DNA from 4 places in the Kitasatospora sp. NPDC040550 genome. Region 3 is predicted to be linked to each of the others. Evidence: riboswitches for the same ligand, from Rfam matches in the RefSeq annotation. Region 3 holds a riboswitch; each other region holds the start of a gene.
The links. A riboswitch is a leader RNA that binds a small molecule or an ion and turns the genes downstream of it on or off. The one in region 3 is predicted to bind cyclic di-AMP.
Positions count from the first base shown of each region.

Region 1: another riboswitch for cyclic di-AMP. It lies ahead of ACZ58X_RS21835 (NlpC/P60 family protein); the one in region 3 lies ahead of ACZ58X_RS04660 (glycoside hydrolase family 16 protein).
Region 2: another riboswitch for cyclic di-AMP. It lies ahead of ACZ58X_RS31675 (M23 family metallopeptidase); the one in region 3 lies ahead of ACZ58X_RS04660 (glycoside hydrolase family 16 protein).
Region 4: another riboswitch for cyclic di-AMP. It lies ahead of ACZ58X_RS15205 (transglycosylase family protein); the one in region 3 lies ahead of ACZ58X_RS04660 (glycoside hydrolase family 16 protein).

Region 1 covers NZ_JBVIWC010000014.1:156,594-160,793, reverse strand. The annotation lists gene ACZ58X_RS21845 (NYN domain-containing protein) at 1-974, shown strand, start outside; gene ACZ58X_RS21840 (C40 family peptidase) at 1,174-2,208, shown strand; cyclic di-AMP (ydaO/yuaA leader) riboswitch at 2,547-2,702, shown strand; gene ACZ58X_RS21835 (NlpC/P60 family protein) at 2,714-3,826, shown strand; gene ACZ58X_RS21830 (C40 family peptidase) at 4,054-4,200, shown strand, end outside.
Region 2 covers NZ_JBVIWC010000026.1:128,145-132,344, forward strand. The annotation lists gene ACZ58X_RS31660 (TetR/AcrR family transcriptional regulator) at 1-437, opposite strand, end outside; gene ACZ58X_RS31665 (alpha/beta fold hydrolase) at 467-1,291, opposite strand; gene ACZ58X_RS31670 (YiaA/YiaB family inner membrane protein) at 1,445-1,735, opposite strand; cyclic di-AMP (ydaO/yuaA leader) riboswitch at 1,932-2,090, shown strand; gene ACZ58X_RS31675 (M23 family metallopeptidase) at 2,103-2,927, shown strand; gene ACZ58X_RS31680 (hypothetical protein) at 2,983-3,942, opposite strand; gene ACZ58X_RS31685 (GNAT family N-acetyltransferase) at 3,985-4,200, shown strand, end outside.
Region 3 covers NZ_JBVIWC010000002.1:421,041-425,240, reverse strand. The annotation lists gene ACZ58X_RS04665 (hypothetical protein) at 1-3, shown strand, start outside; gene ACZ58X_RS04660 (glycoside hydrolase family 16 protein) at 100-1,410, opposite strand; cyclic di-AMP (ydaO/yuaA leader) riboswitch at 1,411-1,576, opposite strand; gene ACZ58X_RS04655 (phenolic acid decarboxylase) at 2,029-2,358, shown strand; gene ACZ58X_RS04650 (alpha/beta hydrolase) at 2,477-3,637, opposite strand; gene ACZ58X_RS04645 (TetR/AcrR family transcriptional regulator) at 3,922-4,200, opposite strand, start outside.
Region 4 covers NZ_JBVIWC010000008.1:291,005-295,204, reverse strand. The annotation lists gene eno (phosphopyruvate hydratase) at 1-658, opposite strand, end outside; gene ACZ58X_RS15205 (transglycosylase family protein) at 927-1,709, opposite strand; cyclic di-AMP (ydaO/yuaA leader) riboswitch at 1,711-1,881, opposite strand; gene ACZ58X_RS15200 (cytochrome P450 family protein) at 2,092-3,408, opposite strand; gene ACZ58X_RS15195 (SDR family NAD(P)-dependent oxidoreductase) at 3,711-4,136, shown strand; gene ACZ58X_RS15190 (nucleoside triphosphate pyrophosphohydrolase) at 4,147-4,200, opposite strand, start outside.

The sequences.
Region 1 (4,200 bases), on a different contig from region 3:
TGGTCGCCGAGGCGGGCGAGGAGGCCGAGCGGGCCGGCGCCGAGGACGCGGTGGCGGAGGCCTCCCGGCTGGTGGAGAAGCTCCAGGCCGAGCTGGCCGAGGTGCGGGCCGCGGCGCGCGCGGACCTGGACCGCCAGCGCGCGGAGTTCGAGGGCGTCCGGCGGGAGGCCGAGTCGCTGCGCAAGAAGGTGCGGTCGCTGGAGAGCGACACCCGGCGGGCGCAGGCCGAGACCCGGCGGGTGGCCGGGGAGCTGGAGGCCGCGAGGGCGCAGGCCACCGGGGAGCGCAGCGCGGCCGAGTCCGAGGCGCGACGGCTGCGGCACCGGGTGTCCGAACTGGAGACCGCGGTCGAGCAGGGCCGCCGCTCGGCCCGGGAGGGCCGCAGCGTCGAGGACATGCGGCTGCGGCTGCTGTTGGACACCGTGCTGCAGTCGGCGCAGGGCCTGCAGCGGGAACTGGCCCTGCCGGTCTCCCAGATCCGCCCGGCGGACCTGGTGGAGGCGGTGGTGCCGGGGGCGGCCTCGCCGCACGACGTGGCCCGGCGCGGCCTGGCCGAGGACGACCCGGCGCTGCTGGACCAGCTGCTGGCGATCCCGCAGGTGCACCTGGTGGTGGACGGCTACAACGTGACCAAGACCGGGTATCCGGCGCTGCCGCTGGAGCAGCAGCGGATCCGGCTGCTGGGCGGGCTGGCGATGCTGGCCCAGCGCACCCAGGCGGAGGTCACCTGTGTGTTCGACGGGCAGGACCTGGACGTACCGGTCATCATGGCGCCCCCGCGCGGGGTGCGGGTACGGTTCAGCCGGACCGGCGAGACCGCGGACGAGCTGATCCGCCGTCTGGTCCGGGCCGAGCCGCAGGGCCGTCCGGTGGTGGTGGTCTCCACCGACCGGGAGGTCGCCGAGGGCGTGCGGAAGGCGGGTGCGCGCCCGGTGGCCTCGGTGCTGCTGCTGAACCGGCTGGCCCGGCCCTGAGCCGGGGCCGGGGGCGGTGACGGCAGGTCAGTGGGGCGTCCGCGCGGGTGTGCGGATCCGGTGAAGTCAGCGGGGGAACCGGAGTTCACGCCTTCGGGGAGTGGCAAAACGGGTAGATCTTCACTAGGGTCTGGCGTCAAACCTATTTTCCGGAATCTCACCTGATCAGGTGAGTCCGATGGAAGAAGGAGCCGGTCCCTTGGCCTCCCACCGCCGTCCCAAGCAGCCGAGCCGCGCGCGGGTCTCCGTGCTCACCGCTGCTGCTGCGACCGCGGTCGCCCTCTCCGCCCAGGTCGCCGCGCATGCCGCGCCGCAGCCGAACAAGAGTGACGTCAAGGCGCAGATCGACCAGCTCCAGCAGGAGCAGGAGCAGGCGGCCGAGAAGTACAACGGCGCCAAGGAGCGCTCCGACCAGCTCCGCAAGCAGGCCGACCAGCTCCAGGACCAGGTGGCCCGCAGCCAGGACCAGATGGGCCAGCTCCAGGTGGGCCTGGCCCAGGTCGCGGGCGAGCAGTACCGCACCGGCGGCATCGACCCGTCCGTCCAGCTGATGCTCTCCTCCGACCCGTCCGGCTACCTGGACAAGGCGTCGAGCGTCCAGCAGGCCAGCACCACCCAGACCGAGGCGCTCAAGGGCCTGCTCGACCAGCAGCGCCGACTGGACCAGGAGAAGGCCGAGGCGGCCGCCGTGCTCGCCTCCCTGGACTCCACCACCAAGGACCTCAACCAGGCCAAGGCGGACGTCAACACCAAGTTGAAGGCCGCCCAGGACCTGCTGAACTCGCTCAGCGCCGCCGACCGGGCCGCGCTCCGGGCCCAGCAGCAGCAGGACGACCGCGCCTCCCGCGGCGCCGACCGGGTCGACCTCGGCAACCTGCCGCCGGCCAGCGGCTACGCCGCCGTGGCGGTGGCCAAGGCGATGAGCAAGCAGGGCTCGCCGTACGTCTGGGGCGCCACCGGGCCCTCCACCTTCGACTGCTCGGGCCTGATGGTCTGGGCGTACGGCCAGGCCGGCGTCTCGCTGCCGCGCACCTCGCAGGAGCAGGGCCACATCGGGACCGCCGTGACGCTGGCCACCGCCCAGCCGGGCGACCTGGTGATCTACGGCGGCGACATGCACCACGTCGGGATGTACATCGGCAACGGCATGGTGGTCCACGCGCCGCACACCGGTGACGTGGTGAAGGTGATGAAGGCCGACGCGATGTCGATCAACACGATCCGCCGGATCTGACGGACCGGCACCTCCCCGAGGGGCCGGTTCCGGCCCTGTGATCCGCGCCACCTCCGGTCGGGGGTGGCGCGTCGGTTTGCGGTCCCGGTGGGCCGGACGGTGAGAGTCGATCAGCTTTGCGTGCGGCAGTGATCACCATCAGTCATTTTCACAAAAGAACATGGGTAATCTTCCGTCTTTTTTCTGACAAGGATTTGAACGGATCACGGTTCAGTTACTAGGGTCATGCTCCGAACCACCGCACAGTCGATCACCCAGCCTGGGTGGCGGCGGTGGTTACCGCCGAGTTCGCGAAACAGCGGGGCAGGTCGAAGCGACTGCCCGACAGGGGAGCCCAGTAGTCGGGGGCGCTGCGGAGCGGAGCCGGGGAACCACACGTTCCTCCGGGGTGAATCGGCGCCAGGTCGGCCGTAGGTGAGGCCGGTGAGGCGTCGTAGGGCATGCTTCCGGCCCGAACCCGTCAGCTCACCCGGTAGGCGGAGGTAGGAAGAAGGAGTCCGCCTTCGTGGCGTCCCATCGTCGTCCCAAGCCCGCCAGCCGCACCCGCGTCTCGATCCTGACCGGTTTCGCCGCCGCGGCCGTCGCCCTCTCCGCGCAGTCCGGCGCGCACGCCGACCCGCAGCCGACCAAGGACCAGGTCAAGGAGCAGGTCGACCAGCTCAACGAGCAGGCCGAGCAGGCGACCGAGAAGTACAACGCCGCCCAGGAGAAGCAGCAGGAGCTGGAGAAGCAGGTCTCCGGCCTCCAGGACCAGGTGGCCCGGCAGCAGGCCCAGGTGACCGACCTCCAGGGCGGCCTGGCCGAGATCGCCGGCGAGCAGTACCGCAACGGGGGCATATCCCCGACGGTCCAGCTGATGCTGTCCTCCAGCCCGGACAACTTCCTCAACCAGGCCGGCGCGCTGAACCAGGCGGGCAGCACCCAGAAGAACCAGCTCAAGCAGCTGCAGGACCAGCAGCGCAAGCTGGACCAGGACCGCACCGAGGCCCAGGGCAAGCTCGGCGAGCTGGAGTCCACGACCCAGCAGCTGAAGGCCTCCAAGGACGAGGTCCAGAACAAGCTCAAGGCCGCCCAGGACCTGCTCAACACGCTGACCGAGCAGGAGCGCCAGGCGATCAAGGCGGCCGAGGACAAGGCCGCCGCCGACGCCGCCGCGAAGGCCGCCGCCGCCAAGCCGGCCACCCCGGACCGTGCCTCGCGCGACAGCAGCCGCGGCGACCTCGGCTCGGGCTCCACCGCCGCGCCGGTCAAGGTCGCCCCGGGCAGCTCGCACGGTGCCGCCGCGCTGGCCGCCGCCGCCACCAAGGTCGGCAGCCCGTACGTCTGGGGCGCCACCGGCCCCGGCTCCTTCGACTGCTCCGGCCTGATGGTCTGGGCGTTCAACCAGGCCGGGGTGTCGCTGCCGCGCACCTCGCAGGAGCAGGCCGGCGCCGGCACCCGGATCGGCTCGGACATCTCCCAGGCCCAGCCCGGCGACATGCTGATCTTCTACGGCGACGCCCACCACGTCGGCATCTACGCGGGCAACGGCCAGGTGCTGCACGCTCCCAAGCCGGGTGCGTCGGTGCGCTACGAGGCCGTCTCCAACATGCCGCTGACCTCCATCGTGCGGGTCTGATCCCCACCCACGCGTTCACGGGCCCGGTCCTCCGTCACGGAGGGCCGGGCCTGCGGCTTTTCCGGCGGCTCGACCTGGTGTCCGATTAGGGGTCAAATATTCTGGTCGGTAGGGGTTTGGACTCACTTGCCCGGACTCGCTAACGTCTGCCACCGGACTCCCGCTCGACGGCCGCCCACCGGGGCGCGGCCGCGGGGCCGCGCCGCAGGACTGGAGCCGTTGCCGCCATGCCCGTGCACCGCCGTTCCCAACTGCTCGCCCGTGCGCTGGTACTGACCGCGGCCGCCACCACGGCCCTGGGCGTGGCGACCGCCGGCAGCGCCCAGGCCGCCCCCGGGGGGCCGGAGGCGCCCGACCGCAAGGACGTCAAGGCC
Region 2 (4,200 bases), on a different contig from region 3:
ACGGTGCGGGCGGCGTGGATGGCTTCGGGGCCGTCGAGGCCGTAGCCGCGGAGGACGGCGATGATGACGCCGACGAGCCGGGTGGCGGCGCGGGTGAGGTCGTCGTCGGGCTGGGGCGCCTGGGGGAGGGCCGCGTAGCGGTGGGGGTGTGCGGTGGCGTAGGCCTGGTAGGCGCGCAGGACGGCGGTGACGGCGTCGTCCCCGCTGCGGCCGACGGCGGAGTCCGCGAGCCGGTCGGCGAGTTCTTCGGTGACCCGGACGGCGATGAGCCGCCGTAGTTCGCCGAGTCCGCCGCTGACGTGCTTGTACAGCGAGGGGGTGGCGACGCCGGCCCGGGTGGCGACCGAGGCGAGGGTGAGGGCTTCTCCGCCCTGGTCGTCGATGAGGGCGAGGGCGTGGTCGACGACCTGGTCGGGGGTCAGTCCTACGCGGGGCATGGGTTTCGTCGTCTCCGTGCGGGCGGGGTTCAGGCGAGTTCGGCGAGGAAGGGCAGCAGGGCGTCGGCGACGGCCTGCGGGTTGTCGGCCATCGGGTAGTGCCCGGACCCTTCGATCATCACCTTGCGGGCGCCGAGCTTCTCGGCCTGGAGGTCGGCGACGGCCTCGGGCTTCGGGAAGTCGGGGTCCTTGCTGCCCATGAGGACGAGGGCCGGGCAGCGGACGGCCGCGCACCAGCCCACGGGCGCGGAGTCGCCGGTGACGTGGCCGCGGGTGGCGGTCCGCCGGCCGGGGGTGCGCAGGGCGGCGACGAGTCCGTCGACGTAGCGGTCGAGGTCGGCGGGGCGGGGGCCGGGGTAGGCCATCTTGCGCAGGTAGAAGCCCCAGACGCCGGGCCACCGGACCATGGCGGCGCCCATGACGACCATGACGCCCTGCATGAGGGCGTTGGAGCGGTGTTCGACGAAGGCGTCGATCAGGGCGATCCCGGCGACCCGCTGGGGTGCGTCGCCGGCGACCTTGACGACCGTCGCCCCGGTGTAGGACTGCCCGACCAGGACGGCCCGTTCGATGCCGAGGTGGTCGAGCAGGGCGAGGACGTCGGTGGCGACGGCGGCGGGGCCGTAGTCGTCCCAGACGATCGAGGAGTCGCCGAAGCCGCGCAGGTCCATGGTGATGACCCGGTGGCCGGCGGTGGTGAGCAGCGGGTGCAGGTGCCGGTAGGCGTGGCGGGAGTCGAGCATGCCGGGGAGGAGGACGACGGGGGTGCCGTCGCCCTGCCGGGTGTCGTCGTACGCGAGGCGGCCGCCGGGGAGGTCGAGGTACTGGGTGCTCGGGGTGCTGGTGCCGTTCATGGTGGGCCTCCGCCGGCTCGCTCGTTTCTGCCTGTAGCCATAAAGCTAAGGCTAATAGCCTTAGCCGTCAAGCATCCGGCCGACAGCGAGGGCGCCCCCCGTTCAGGCCCCCTCGGCGTTCAGGGCGCCTCGGTGTTCAGGCCCCCTCGGCGTTCAGGTCCCCTCGACCCGGAAGGGGTCGTGCTCGCTGAGCAGCTTCTCCAGCCGGGCCTGGTCGACCCGGGCGACGGTGTCCGAGGACTCCTGCCGGTCCCGGACCACCTTGGCCAGCGTGAACGAGGAGGTGACGGTGTAGAGGAAGCCGATCCCGAGGAAGGCCCGGGTCCAGCCGCCGACCGGCAGGTAGGCGATCCCGGCGGCGAGGGCGGTGCCGGAGATGCCGAAGGAGAGGACGGCCTGGACGAAGTACGCGGCCGTGGTCCGTGACTGCATCGGTGCGTTCATGGCGCCAGGATGCAGCGGGGCGGCCGGGTCGCACATGAGTAGGAGTACTCAGATGGGCCTGGCGGCTGAGGGGTCGTTCGTTGACGTCCGATCACCTGTTCCACAGTGGCCCCGGGCGGATGGCTTGGAATCAGAGCGTCCTAGGATTAACGTCTGATAACGCAGCGCGGTCGTCAACGCCGTACCCAGACGGCACCGTGCGCCGTCGCCTAATCCCGCCGACCGGCCTCCGGGCAGGTCAGGGAGCCGGGGAACCACGTTCCTTGGGGTGAATCGGCGGGGCTCAGGCCCGGCCGTAGGAGACCTTCCTGCTCCGAACCCGTCAGCTAACCCGGTAGGCGCGAAGGAAGGAAAGGAGCGCGCCTCCGTGGCGTCGACGCACACCCCGGCACACCCGGCCGGCCCCGCAGCCGGTACCCAGCTCCTCGACCACCCCGGCCCGGAGGCCTTCGCCCCGGAGGCCGAGGCCAACCGCCACCGGATGCCGCGTCAGACCCGCGGGGCCTCCCCGCTGCTCGGCGTCACCGCCGTCGCCGCCACCCTGGGCGCCACCGGCTTCGCCTCCGCGACCCCGGCCGCCGCACCCGCCGTCGAGGCCCCGGACGAGGCGCCGGTCGCCCTGGCCGCCGACCCCGGCCTCGCGCTCGCCGCCCGGATCCAGCAGCAGGCCGACAGCCAGCGCACCGCCGCCGAGGAGGGCGCCCGGGTCCAGGCCGCCCAGGAGGCCGAGGCCAAGGCCGCCGCCAAGGAGGCGGAGGCCAAGCGTGCCGCCGAGGAGGCCGAGCGGGCCAAGGCCGCCGCCCTCACCCTGCCGGTGAAGGACTACAACCTCTCCGCCCACTACGGCCAGAGCGCCCGCTACTGGGCCCACCTGCACACCGGCCTGGACTTCGCCGCCGACACCGGCACCGCGGTCTACGCCGTCGGCCAGGGCACCGTCACCTCGGCCGGCTGGTCCGGCTCGTACGGCTACCGGATCGTCGAGACCCTGCCCGACGGCACCGAGATCTGGTACTGCCACCTCTCCTCGATCATCAAGGGCTCCGGCAAGGTCACCGCGGGCCAGCAGATCGGCAAGGTCGGCGCGACCGGCAACGTCACCGGACCGCACCTGCACCTGGAGGTCCGCCCCGGCGGCGGCGCCCCGGTCGACCCGGAGACCTGGCTCCAGCAGCGCGGCCTCACCCCGTAGGACCGATGACGCGGCAGGGCCCCGGGCGGCGCGCCCGGGGCCCTGCCGCGTCAGCTCACTCCTGGCCCTGCGGCTCCTGCTCGTCCCGCTCCTGCTCGACCTGTTCCGGCCGCTCCGGTTCCTGCGGCTCCAGCTCCTCCTCCTCGTCCGCGGGCAGCTGCGCCAGGTAGGCGTCGATCTCGGCCGCCCCCGGCTCCGGCGCGAGCTCCGGGAACTCCTCCACCAGCAGGCGCGGCAGCCCGGGCACCGTCCATTCGCCGAGCAGGTCGAGTGCCGCCTCGGCCGCCGCCACCTCGAACTCCTCGAAGCCACCGGCCAGTTCGTCCGGCATCGGGCGCCCCAGCGCGTTCAGCTCGGCCAGGTTGCGGTAGCTGCGCCGCATCAGGCCCTGCTCCAGCAGCAGCCGCGCGCCGTCGGTGGCCATGCCGACGGACAGCACCCGGCCCGGCCCCCAGCCCAGCCCGTCCGGTTCGTCCAGCCAGCCGGTCGGCGTCAGTGCCTCGTACCCGGCCAGCCGCTGCTCCTCGTCGAGCGCGGCGAAGCCGGCCAGCCAGTCCCGGACGGCCGCCGGGTCCGTCACGTCCACCCCGTGGGCGTGCAGCAGCAGCGCGTACAGCCGGGGCCAGGTCACCAGGTCGGCGCGGCGCAGCAGCCCGGCCGCGACCTCGCCCTGCCACTCGGCCTCGGCGTGCAGCCGCTCCTGGCGCTTGGCGTTGAGCCGCTTCGCGGCCCGCTGGTGGTCGACCAGCAGCCGTACGGCCTCGCCGTAGGCGAGCGGGTCCTGCTCCGGCGTGGGTTGGACGTAGAGGTGGAGCCGCTCGTACAGCAGGTGCTCCACCTGGTCGGAGGTGAGTTCGGGCCAGCCGTCGTGCATCCTGCCCCCGCCCAGCTCCAGCAGCGCCAGCACCGCGCGCAGCGGCGCTTCGGCCACCGGCGCGCGGTCCTGGCCGGCCGCCCAGGCGAGCAGGTCGGCGGCCCTGGTGCGCGGGGCGAGCCGCAGGTCTTCGTCGTTCATGTTCCGAACGGTAGCCGCCGGACGCCGGTAGGGTCGGCAGCCATGGTCCCCGTACGCCTCACCGGCCCCAGGCTCGCCCTCCGCGAGTACCGCCACACCCCGGAGGAGGTGGACGCGCTGCACGCGCTGTACGGCGACCCGGAGGTGACCCGCTACCTCCCCTTCGAGCCGCGCGACCGCGAGACCTGCGCCGACCAGCTCGAGCTCTACCTGGAGGAGGCGATGGCCGAGGAGCGGGGCGTCTACCGGCTCGCCGTC
Region 3 (4,200 bases):
TGACGGACCGGATCGCCCCACCGGTCACCGGCCGCCGGCGAGCGGCTGCCGGACGTCCGATGACCGGTGGGGCGGGCTCGTGGCTACCGGTAGACGCGGTTACCGGTACACGCGGACGTAGTCGGCGGCCATGGTGATCGGGGCGGTCCCCTGCGGCGCCGGGTGGTACTTGCCGGCGCTCACCGAGAGGTTGAGGATCAGGTACGCCGAGAAGTTGGCCCCGACGCCCTTGCCGTCCGAGTACACCTTGACGCCGTTGACGTACCAGTCCACCGAGTTGGCGCCGTAGTAGGTGCCGATGGTCACCCACTGGTCGGCGGCGACGGCGCTCGCGTCGGTGTAGTAGTCGGGGTTGCCGGGGTTGACGTGGTTGGTCAGCTCCAGCAGGTTCGGGTTGTCGGGGTGGTACTCGAAGGAGTCGATCTCCCCGTTGCCGTTCTTCCAGGTCCACAGGGCGGGCCAGGCGCCGGTGCCGGCGGGCAGCTTGACCCGGGTCTCGGCGTAGTCGCCGGTCTTGACCTGGAAGCCCTCGGCGGAGCCCTCGGTGGTCAGGAAGCCCGTGTTCCAGGACTGCTTGCCGTTCTCCAGGGTGGGCCCGCCCGGGGTGGCGGTGAAGGTGGCGACGCCGTTCGCGACGGCGACGTTGTTCCTGTTCAGCCAGTCGAGCTTGTTGTCGTCCGGGTTGTGGTTCCCGTACTTGTACGAGGTGCTCTTGTCGCCGACCCAGCGCTGGCCCCAGCTGATCGGGCCGTTGAACTCGTCGGACCAGGTCAGCGACTTGCCCGCGATCGGGGAGGACGGCGCCGTGGTCGTCGGAGTGGCCGTGGCGCTCGGGGTGGTGGTCGGGGTCTGGGTCGGCGTCGCGGTGGGGGTCGTGGTGGGCGTCGCGGTGGGGATCGTGGTGGGCTTCGCCGTCGGGGACGGGGTCGGCGTGGGCGTACCCGTGGCCGAGACCACCAGCTGCTGCGAGGGCAGGTTGTGCCACGCGCCGCCGAGGTCCTGCCAGAAGCCGAACTGGGTGTACGTCCCCGCGGGCAGGGTGCGGGCCGCACTGGTGTAGTTGAATCCGCCCGGGCAGATCTGCACGTTGCTCGCGTTGCCCGGGAAGTCCAGGTTGGTGCCGCGCGCGTCACGGACGCCGACGCCGACGGTCCTGGCGGTGAAGCAGGACGAGGAGTGCAGGGCCAGCGAGGCGGTGCCGGCCTTGCCGGCGACCATCGTGGCGGGGGCGAGCCGGTCCTGGGTGACGGTCGGGCCGGTGGCGGCCTGGGCACCGGAGACGGACGGCAGGCCGAGCAGGCCGGCACCGGTGATGGCGAGCGCACCGGTCGTGGCGAGGGCGGCGTTGCGGCCCCGGTGGGACGGACGGGCGTGGCGGGGCGCGCGACGGCGCCGGGCAGGCTGGTGCATGGGGATCCTCTGCGACGCCTGCGAGGTGAGCTGTCGGATTCGGGCTGCAGTTGCCCGGCCGCCTGTGGAGCGGCTTCACCCCTAGCCTCGACCCGCACGCTGGTGCGTACGGGCCGGGCGCTGACCTTGGTTCCCCCGCTCCCGTCCGCTGTGGTGCTCGGGTACTCGCCGGCGGGTGGACGGGACTCGGCGTCCCGGCGGCGGGGTCCGCGACAGCGGACGACGAGTGCAGGCTAGGCAGGCCGTCCGTGGACGGACAACCTGATCAAGCCGGTTGTCGCGCAGCTCACAGTGGTGTCGATCAACGACGCTGCGTGGTGGCCGAGTTGATCACTGGAGTCGACGCCGGCGGATCACCCCGTACGGGGCCTCCCGGGATGTCGGCCGACCCGTCCGCGGGTACCCGATCGGACCCGCCGTGCGGCCCGCCCGGGGTGCCGGTCGCACACGGTGCGCGGTGCGGCGGTGGCGGACCGTACCGTGACCGCCGTGGCGTGGAGCCGCCCGAATCCGCCCGGTCGGATAAATTGGAGCCCTGGGATTTTCCGCGGTGCACAAGAGCACCGGCCAGAGCCGTACGACCCGTCCCCCGTTCCAGAGAAGAGGTTCCGCCCCACCATGACCGCGCCCCTGCCCGCCTTCGCCGGCCGTACCTACGTCTTCCGGGCCGACAACGGCGCGGCCTTCCGCAACTCCTACTCGGCCGACGGCACCCGGCTGCGCTGGGAGGGCCTCGGTGAGTCGGCGGGCCAGTGGGAGGACGTGCGACTGCACGTGGCCGAGGTCGCACCGGAGATCTACTTCATCAGCTGGACGGAACAGAGCGGGATCACCGTCAGCCACGTGATGGACCTCAACGCGCTGACCGTACGGGCCTTCTGGACCTTCGAGGGCGAGGGCGGCCGGGTCGGCCAGCTGCACACCGGGACGCTGGAACGGGTCGCCTGACCGGCGCCGGAACGGGCCGAACCCCCGGGAGCCGCGGCTTCCGGGGGTTCGGCCCGTTCCGTGCGTTCTGCGTGTCCTGCGCGGTCCGCGTGTTCCGTGCGTTCCGTGGGCGGCGCCGTCAGACGGTCTGGCCCGGGTGGCCCGGCTGGTTCGGAACCTTGAGGTGCTGGGACAGCCACTCCAGCGAGGACGGCAGCAGGGCGCTCCAGGTCTCGAAGTTGTGGCCGCCGTTCTCGAGCATGCTGTAGGAGACCTTCATCGGGCTCTTCGCGGCCTCGATGAACGCCTCGGTGTCATGCTTGTAGTTGCCGTCGCCCTTCTTGGTGCCGGCCAGCAGCACGGAGACGTTCGGCTGCGGCAGGTTCTTCAACCGCCACATCAGGTCGGCCTCGTTGCGGCGCTGCTTGCTGCCGCCGAAGAGGTCGCCGGTGGTCGGGTCGTCGGCCGCCTCGTAGTACCCGGACAGGGACACGGCGGTCGGGAAGACGTCCGGGTGCCGCATGGCCAGCTTGAGCGCGCAGTAGCCGCCGGTGGAGTTGCCCATGACGGCCCAGGCCTGCGGGTCGGTCGAGACCCGGTAGCTGGCCTGGACCGCCGACGGGACGTCCTTGGTGAAGTACGTGTCGGACTGGGCGCCGCCCGGGATGTCCTCACACTCGGTGTCCTGCGGCAGCGCGGGCGAGGGGCGCATCAGGACCATGACGGTCGGCTGCATCCGACCCTCCTGCAGCAGCTTGAGCGCGGCGCCCGGGTAGTTGAAGCGGGTGATCAGGTTCTCGGCGATTCCTGGGAATCCGGTGCTGACGATCACGGCCGGGAACTGCTTCTGCGCGTACTCGGGCTGGAAGTACTGCGGCGGAAGGTAGACGTAGCCCTCGGTCGACAGCCGGCTCTCCTTGCCGTCGATCCGGACCTTGCGGATCTCGCCGGACTGGCTGGGCTCACGGCCCATGGCGCCGCCGCCCTTGACCGAGGCCTGGCCTATGGTCTCGACCAGCAGTCGGCCGGAGGCGTCCGCCTTGTTGTGGATGACCACCGGGCCGGTGCTGCCCGTGCCCATCAGATCGTCCCAACTGCTGTAGAAGGCGAAGTAGTTGTTCGCCACCAGCCCGAGCGCGGCGAGCACCGCCAGCTGGGTGGCGAGTAGCGCACCGATCCGGCCGAGCACCGCCTGCCAGCTCTTCCGGGCGAGTCTGGGCCAGAGCCAGACCGTGCCGACCATCATCACGACCGCCATCAGCACGGCCAGTGCCAGCACCTTGTGGCTCGTCAGACCCATGTTCCAGTTGCTCCCACGCCTCGAACTCCGCGCCCCCTCCGCTCAGGGACATCCGAGGAGGTCACCCCGGTTCCCCCACCGGGGCGCGAGCACCAACCCTAGCGGGAGCTGGGAGGAAGCTGATCGGGGGCTGTGGGCAGGCCGCGAACAGATGACAGGGTTCAACTTTCAGATGACAGCTTTCAGATAACAGATAACAGATTTCAAAAGTTGTTCGCTGTCATCTGTCAGCTGTCATCTGAAAGCTGTCATCTGTTCGCCGTCACCCGCTCGCCGCCGACCCGCTACTCCCCCGCCGGCCGGGCCCACAGTCGCAGCCCCGCCGTGAGTTCGCGCATGCAGCGGGCGCCGAGGTCCTGCGGGGAGCCGGGGCCGGTGACGGCGGCGTCGGAGCCGGCCCACTGCTCCAGGGCCACCCGGATCGCCGCCGTGGCCGCGGCCGCGGCCAGCCGGACCTCCAGCGGATCGGTGCCGCCCGGACAGCGGGCGGCCAGCACTCCCCGCAGCCGCTCCTCCGACCCGGCGTGGACCCGCTGCCAGGTGCCGTCCAGTCGCGGGTCACG
Region 4 (4,200 bases), on a different contig from region 3:
CCAGGGCCTCGCGGTTGCTGTCCAGGTTCGGCGCGAAGCCGCCCTCGTCGCCGAGGCCGGTGGACAGGCCGCGCTCCTTCAACACGCCCTTGAGGGTGTGGTAGACCTCGACGCCCCAGCGGACGGCCTCGGAGAAGGACTCCGCGCCGATCGGAGCGATCATGAACTCCTGGATGTCGACGTTGGAGTCCGCGTGCGAGCCGCCGTTGAGGATGTTCATCATCGGGACCGGCAGGACGTGGGCGTTCGGGCCGCCCAGGTAGCGGAACAGCGGCAGGTCGCTGGCCTCGGAGGCGGCGTGCGCGACGGCCAGCGAGACGCCCAGGATGGCGTTGGCGCCGAGCGAGGACTTGTCCGGGGTGGCGTCCAGGTCGAGCATGGCCTGGTCGATCAGGCGCTGCTCGGTGGCGTCGTAGCCGACCAGCTCGGGGCCGATCTGCTCGATGACGGCCAGGACGGCCTTCTCCACGCCCTTGCCGAAGTAGCGGTTCTTGTCGCCGTCGCGCAGTTCGAGCGCCTCGAAGGCGCCGGTCGAGGCACCCGACGGAACAGCGGCACGACCCGTGCTGCCGTCGTCGAGGCCGACCTCGACCTCGACCGTGGGGTTGCCGCGGGAGTCGAGGATTTCACGGGCTACGACGACATCGATGGACGGCACGAAGCATCTCCTTGCGGAAGCAGGGTCCGGCCGCGGGTGGTGCTGCCGGCCGGACGATTGCGGAGTCGTTACGACCAGAGCCTAACCGCCCGGGCTCCCGGGGCCACGTCCGCCTGGGCTGCGTCTCACCGTGTGGCCCGGCTACCCACCGGTAGTTCACCTGCTCGTCCCGGTGCGTCCCACCGGGGCGGGCGGACGCGGACGGAGGGGGCCGCCGGGCGCGGCCCCCTCCGTGTCCAGCGTGTCGTCCGCCGTGGAACGGTCCGGCTCAGCCCAGGTGCAGGACCTGGCCGGGCACGATCAGGTCCGGGTTTCCGCCGACCGTGCCGCGGTTGCCGTCGTACAGCGCCTGCCAGCCGCCGGACACGCCCTGGGCGGTGGCGATGCCCGACAGGGTGTCGCCGTCCCGCACGGTGTAGTCGTGGCCGGTCGTGGCGGCCGGGGCCTGGGCGGCCCGCGGGGCGGCGTGCTTGGGGGCGTACTGCTGCGCCGACGGGTCGGCGGGCTTCTCGGCCTGCTTCGGCGCGGCGTGCTTCGGCGCGTACTGCTGGACCGGCTTCGGCTGGGCGGGCTTCGCGGCGGCCTTGGGGGCCTGCTGCTTGGGCGCCTGCTTCTGGGCCTGCTGCTTCTGCGGCTTGGCGTCCGAGGAGGTGTCCACCTCGGCCGGGGCGCCGCCCTTGCTCAGGCCGGCCTTCTTGGAGCAGACCGGCCAGGCGCCGGGGCCCTGCGAGGCGAGGACCTTCTCGGCGACCGCGATCTGCTGCGCCTTGCTGGCCTGGTTGGCCTGCGCCGCGTACGCGGTGCCGCCGTACGCCTTCCAGGTGCTGGAGGTGAACTGGAGGCCGCCGGAGAAGCCGTTGCCGGTGTTGATGCTCCAGTCGCCGCCGCTCTCGCACTGGGCGACGGAGTCCCAGACGGAGGCCGGGGCGGCGGAGGCGCCGGTGGCGGTGAGGAGCGGCAGTGCGAGTCCGACGCCGGCCACACCGGCGACGGCGATGGCCTTCTCGGCCTGGGTGCGACGACGATGACGGCCAGTTCCAACGAACAGCATGAAGGTCCCTCTCCGCACGCCTGCGAGGTGAGCTGTCGGGTTCGGACCGGGAGGTGGCCCGGCCGCCGTCTGCGGAATCGAATCCGCGCGGGCGGCTTCACCCCAAGCCGTGGAGGAACGGCAACAAACCTGGTTCCCCCGCCCCTGCCCAGGGTTCTGGTCGGTTTCCCGTGACGCGGCGGGCAGGATTCGGCGTCCCGCGCACGAGGTCCGCAGCTGCGAACTCCACGGAGACTAGACAGATCCTCAGACGAATCACAAGCTCATATCACCGACATCACACAAGAATTACGGCCCGTGTTCGATCGCCTACCAACGGCGGGGCTTTGTCCGGTTTGATGGGCGTTCATACCGCCGCCGGTGGCCGGTTCCGGATGCCTCGTCAGCGTGTCGCCGGCTCAGGAACGCCGTGCGGCGACCGGAGCTCCGGACTGAATTCGACCGGAAGTTCGCGCAATCCACGCATGATCAGGCCACCCCGCCAGCGCAGATTCTCCGGGCTTTCGGCCAGTCGCAGGTCGGGCAGCCGGGAAAGCAGCGTGGCCAGCGCGGACCGCCCCTCCAACCGGGCCAGCGGGGCGCCGATGCAGTAGTGGATGCCGTGCCCGAACCCCAGGTGCGGGTTGTCGCTCCGGGCCAGGTCGAGGGTGTTCTCGTCGGAGAACCTGGCCGGATCGCGGTCCGCCGCCGCCAGCACCACCAGCACCGGATCACCGACCGGGATCTCCACCCCGCCGATGGTCAGCGGACGGGTCGCGAACCGCCAGGTCGCCAGCTCCACCGGCCCGTCGTAGCGCAGGAGTTCCTCGATCCCGGTCTCCAGCAGCGCGGTCTCGCCGCGGGCCACCGACTCCTGCAGCAGGGCCCGCTGCCCGGGATTGCGCAGCAGCGCGTACGTCCCGTTGCCGATCAGGTTCACCGTCGTCTCGAACCCGGCGAAGAGGAGGATGAAGGCCATCGCGGCGGCCTCGTTCTCGGTCAGGTGCTCGCCGTGGTCGCTCGCCCGGATCAGGCCGGAGATCAGGTCGTCCCCGAGGTCCGCCCGCTTGCGGTGGATCAGCTCCAGCAGGTACGCCCGCATCCGCTTCACCGCCCGGCCCACGCCGCCGCGTTGGCTGCCGCCGTGTCCCGGCTTCGTGTGCCGCAGCATCATTCCGGCCCAGTCGCGGAAGTCGTCCTGGTCCTCGGCCGGCACGCCGAGCAGGTCGCAGATCGCGTAGATGGGGAGCGGGAAGGCGAACTCGTGGATGAGGTCGGCCGAACCGCGCTGCGCGAAGCCGTCGATCAGCCGGTCGGTCAGCTGCTGCACCCGCGGCTCGAACTCGGCCACCCGGCGCGGGGTGAACGCCTTCGACACCAGGCGGCGCAGCCGGGTGTGGTCCGGCGGGTCGATGTTCAGCAGGTGGGTCATCAGGTCCGCCTGCCGCTCCCCCGGGATGCCCACCCGGCCGGTGCGGTGCGCCTGCTCGCTGTGGTGCGCCGGGTTCTTCGACAGCCGGCCGTCCGCGAGCGCCTGCCGGGCGTCCGCGTAGCGCGTCACCAGCCAGGCCTCCACCCCGCTCGGCAGCGTGGTGCGGTGCACCGGGGCGTGCTCGCGCAGCCAGGCGTAGGCGGGGTACGGGTCGGCGGCGAACTCCCAGGTGAAGAGCTGCGGGTCGGGCTGGGCGGCGGGCTGGGCGCCCTCGGGCTGAGCTGGCATGGGTCGACCGTAACCGCTGGACCGGACGGGTCCGGACCGCCGGCGCCCGCGTCCCCGCGACCGCCCGGAGGTCACCGGCGCGCGAACCGCCCGTGACCGGCGCGCGAGCGGCACGCCGACACTCCGTGGACGGCCCGTGGACGGTGTGCGGACAGGCCTTGGCCAGCTCTTGGCCGGGCGGCAGGCGTGAGCCTGGTCACCTGCGGGGTAATCCCTGTTGCGGAGGGTCAGGACGTGCCTACGATCCTCCGAAGTACGCGCGGGCGCCGGTGCGGTGTCGCCCGCAGGGAGGAGCTGGACCAATGACGGTCAGCGGAGCAGTCGTCGTCATCGCGGTACTCGCGGGCGGTTCGGGGGCCGACCTCGCCCGCCGGTTCGCCGCGGCCGGCGCCGCCGGGATGCTGATCGCCGACACCCATGTCGGCATCGCCGAGGACCTCGCCTCCGAACTCGACCGGCCGGGCTGCCCCGTGGTCGGCGTCTCCGGCGACATCCGCCGGCCCAGCGACGTCGCCGCCCTGGTCGACACCGCCGAGAAGCACTTCGGGCCGATCGACCTCTTCTGCGTGGCGGGCCCGAAGGGCGAGCGGATCGTCTCCCTCGCCGACCTGCCCGCCCACCTCGACCTGGAGCGCCTCGCCGAACTGGTCGTCCTGATCGGCGAGGCGATCGGCGAGCTCGTCCCGCCGCAGCGGTCCGCCTCGGAGCGCACCGCCACGGCGGCCTGAGCCGCCTGCGCTACTCCGGTTCGAGCCCCTCGGCCGCGCGCACCGCGTCCCGGTAGCCGCGCGC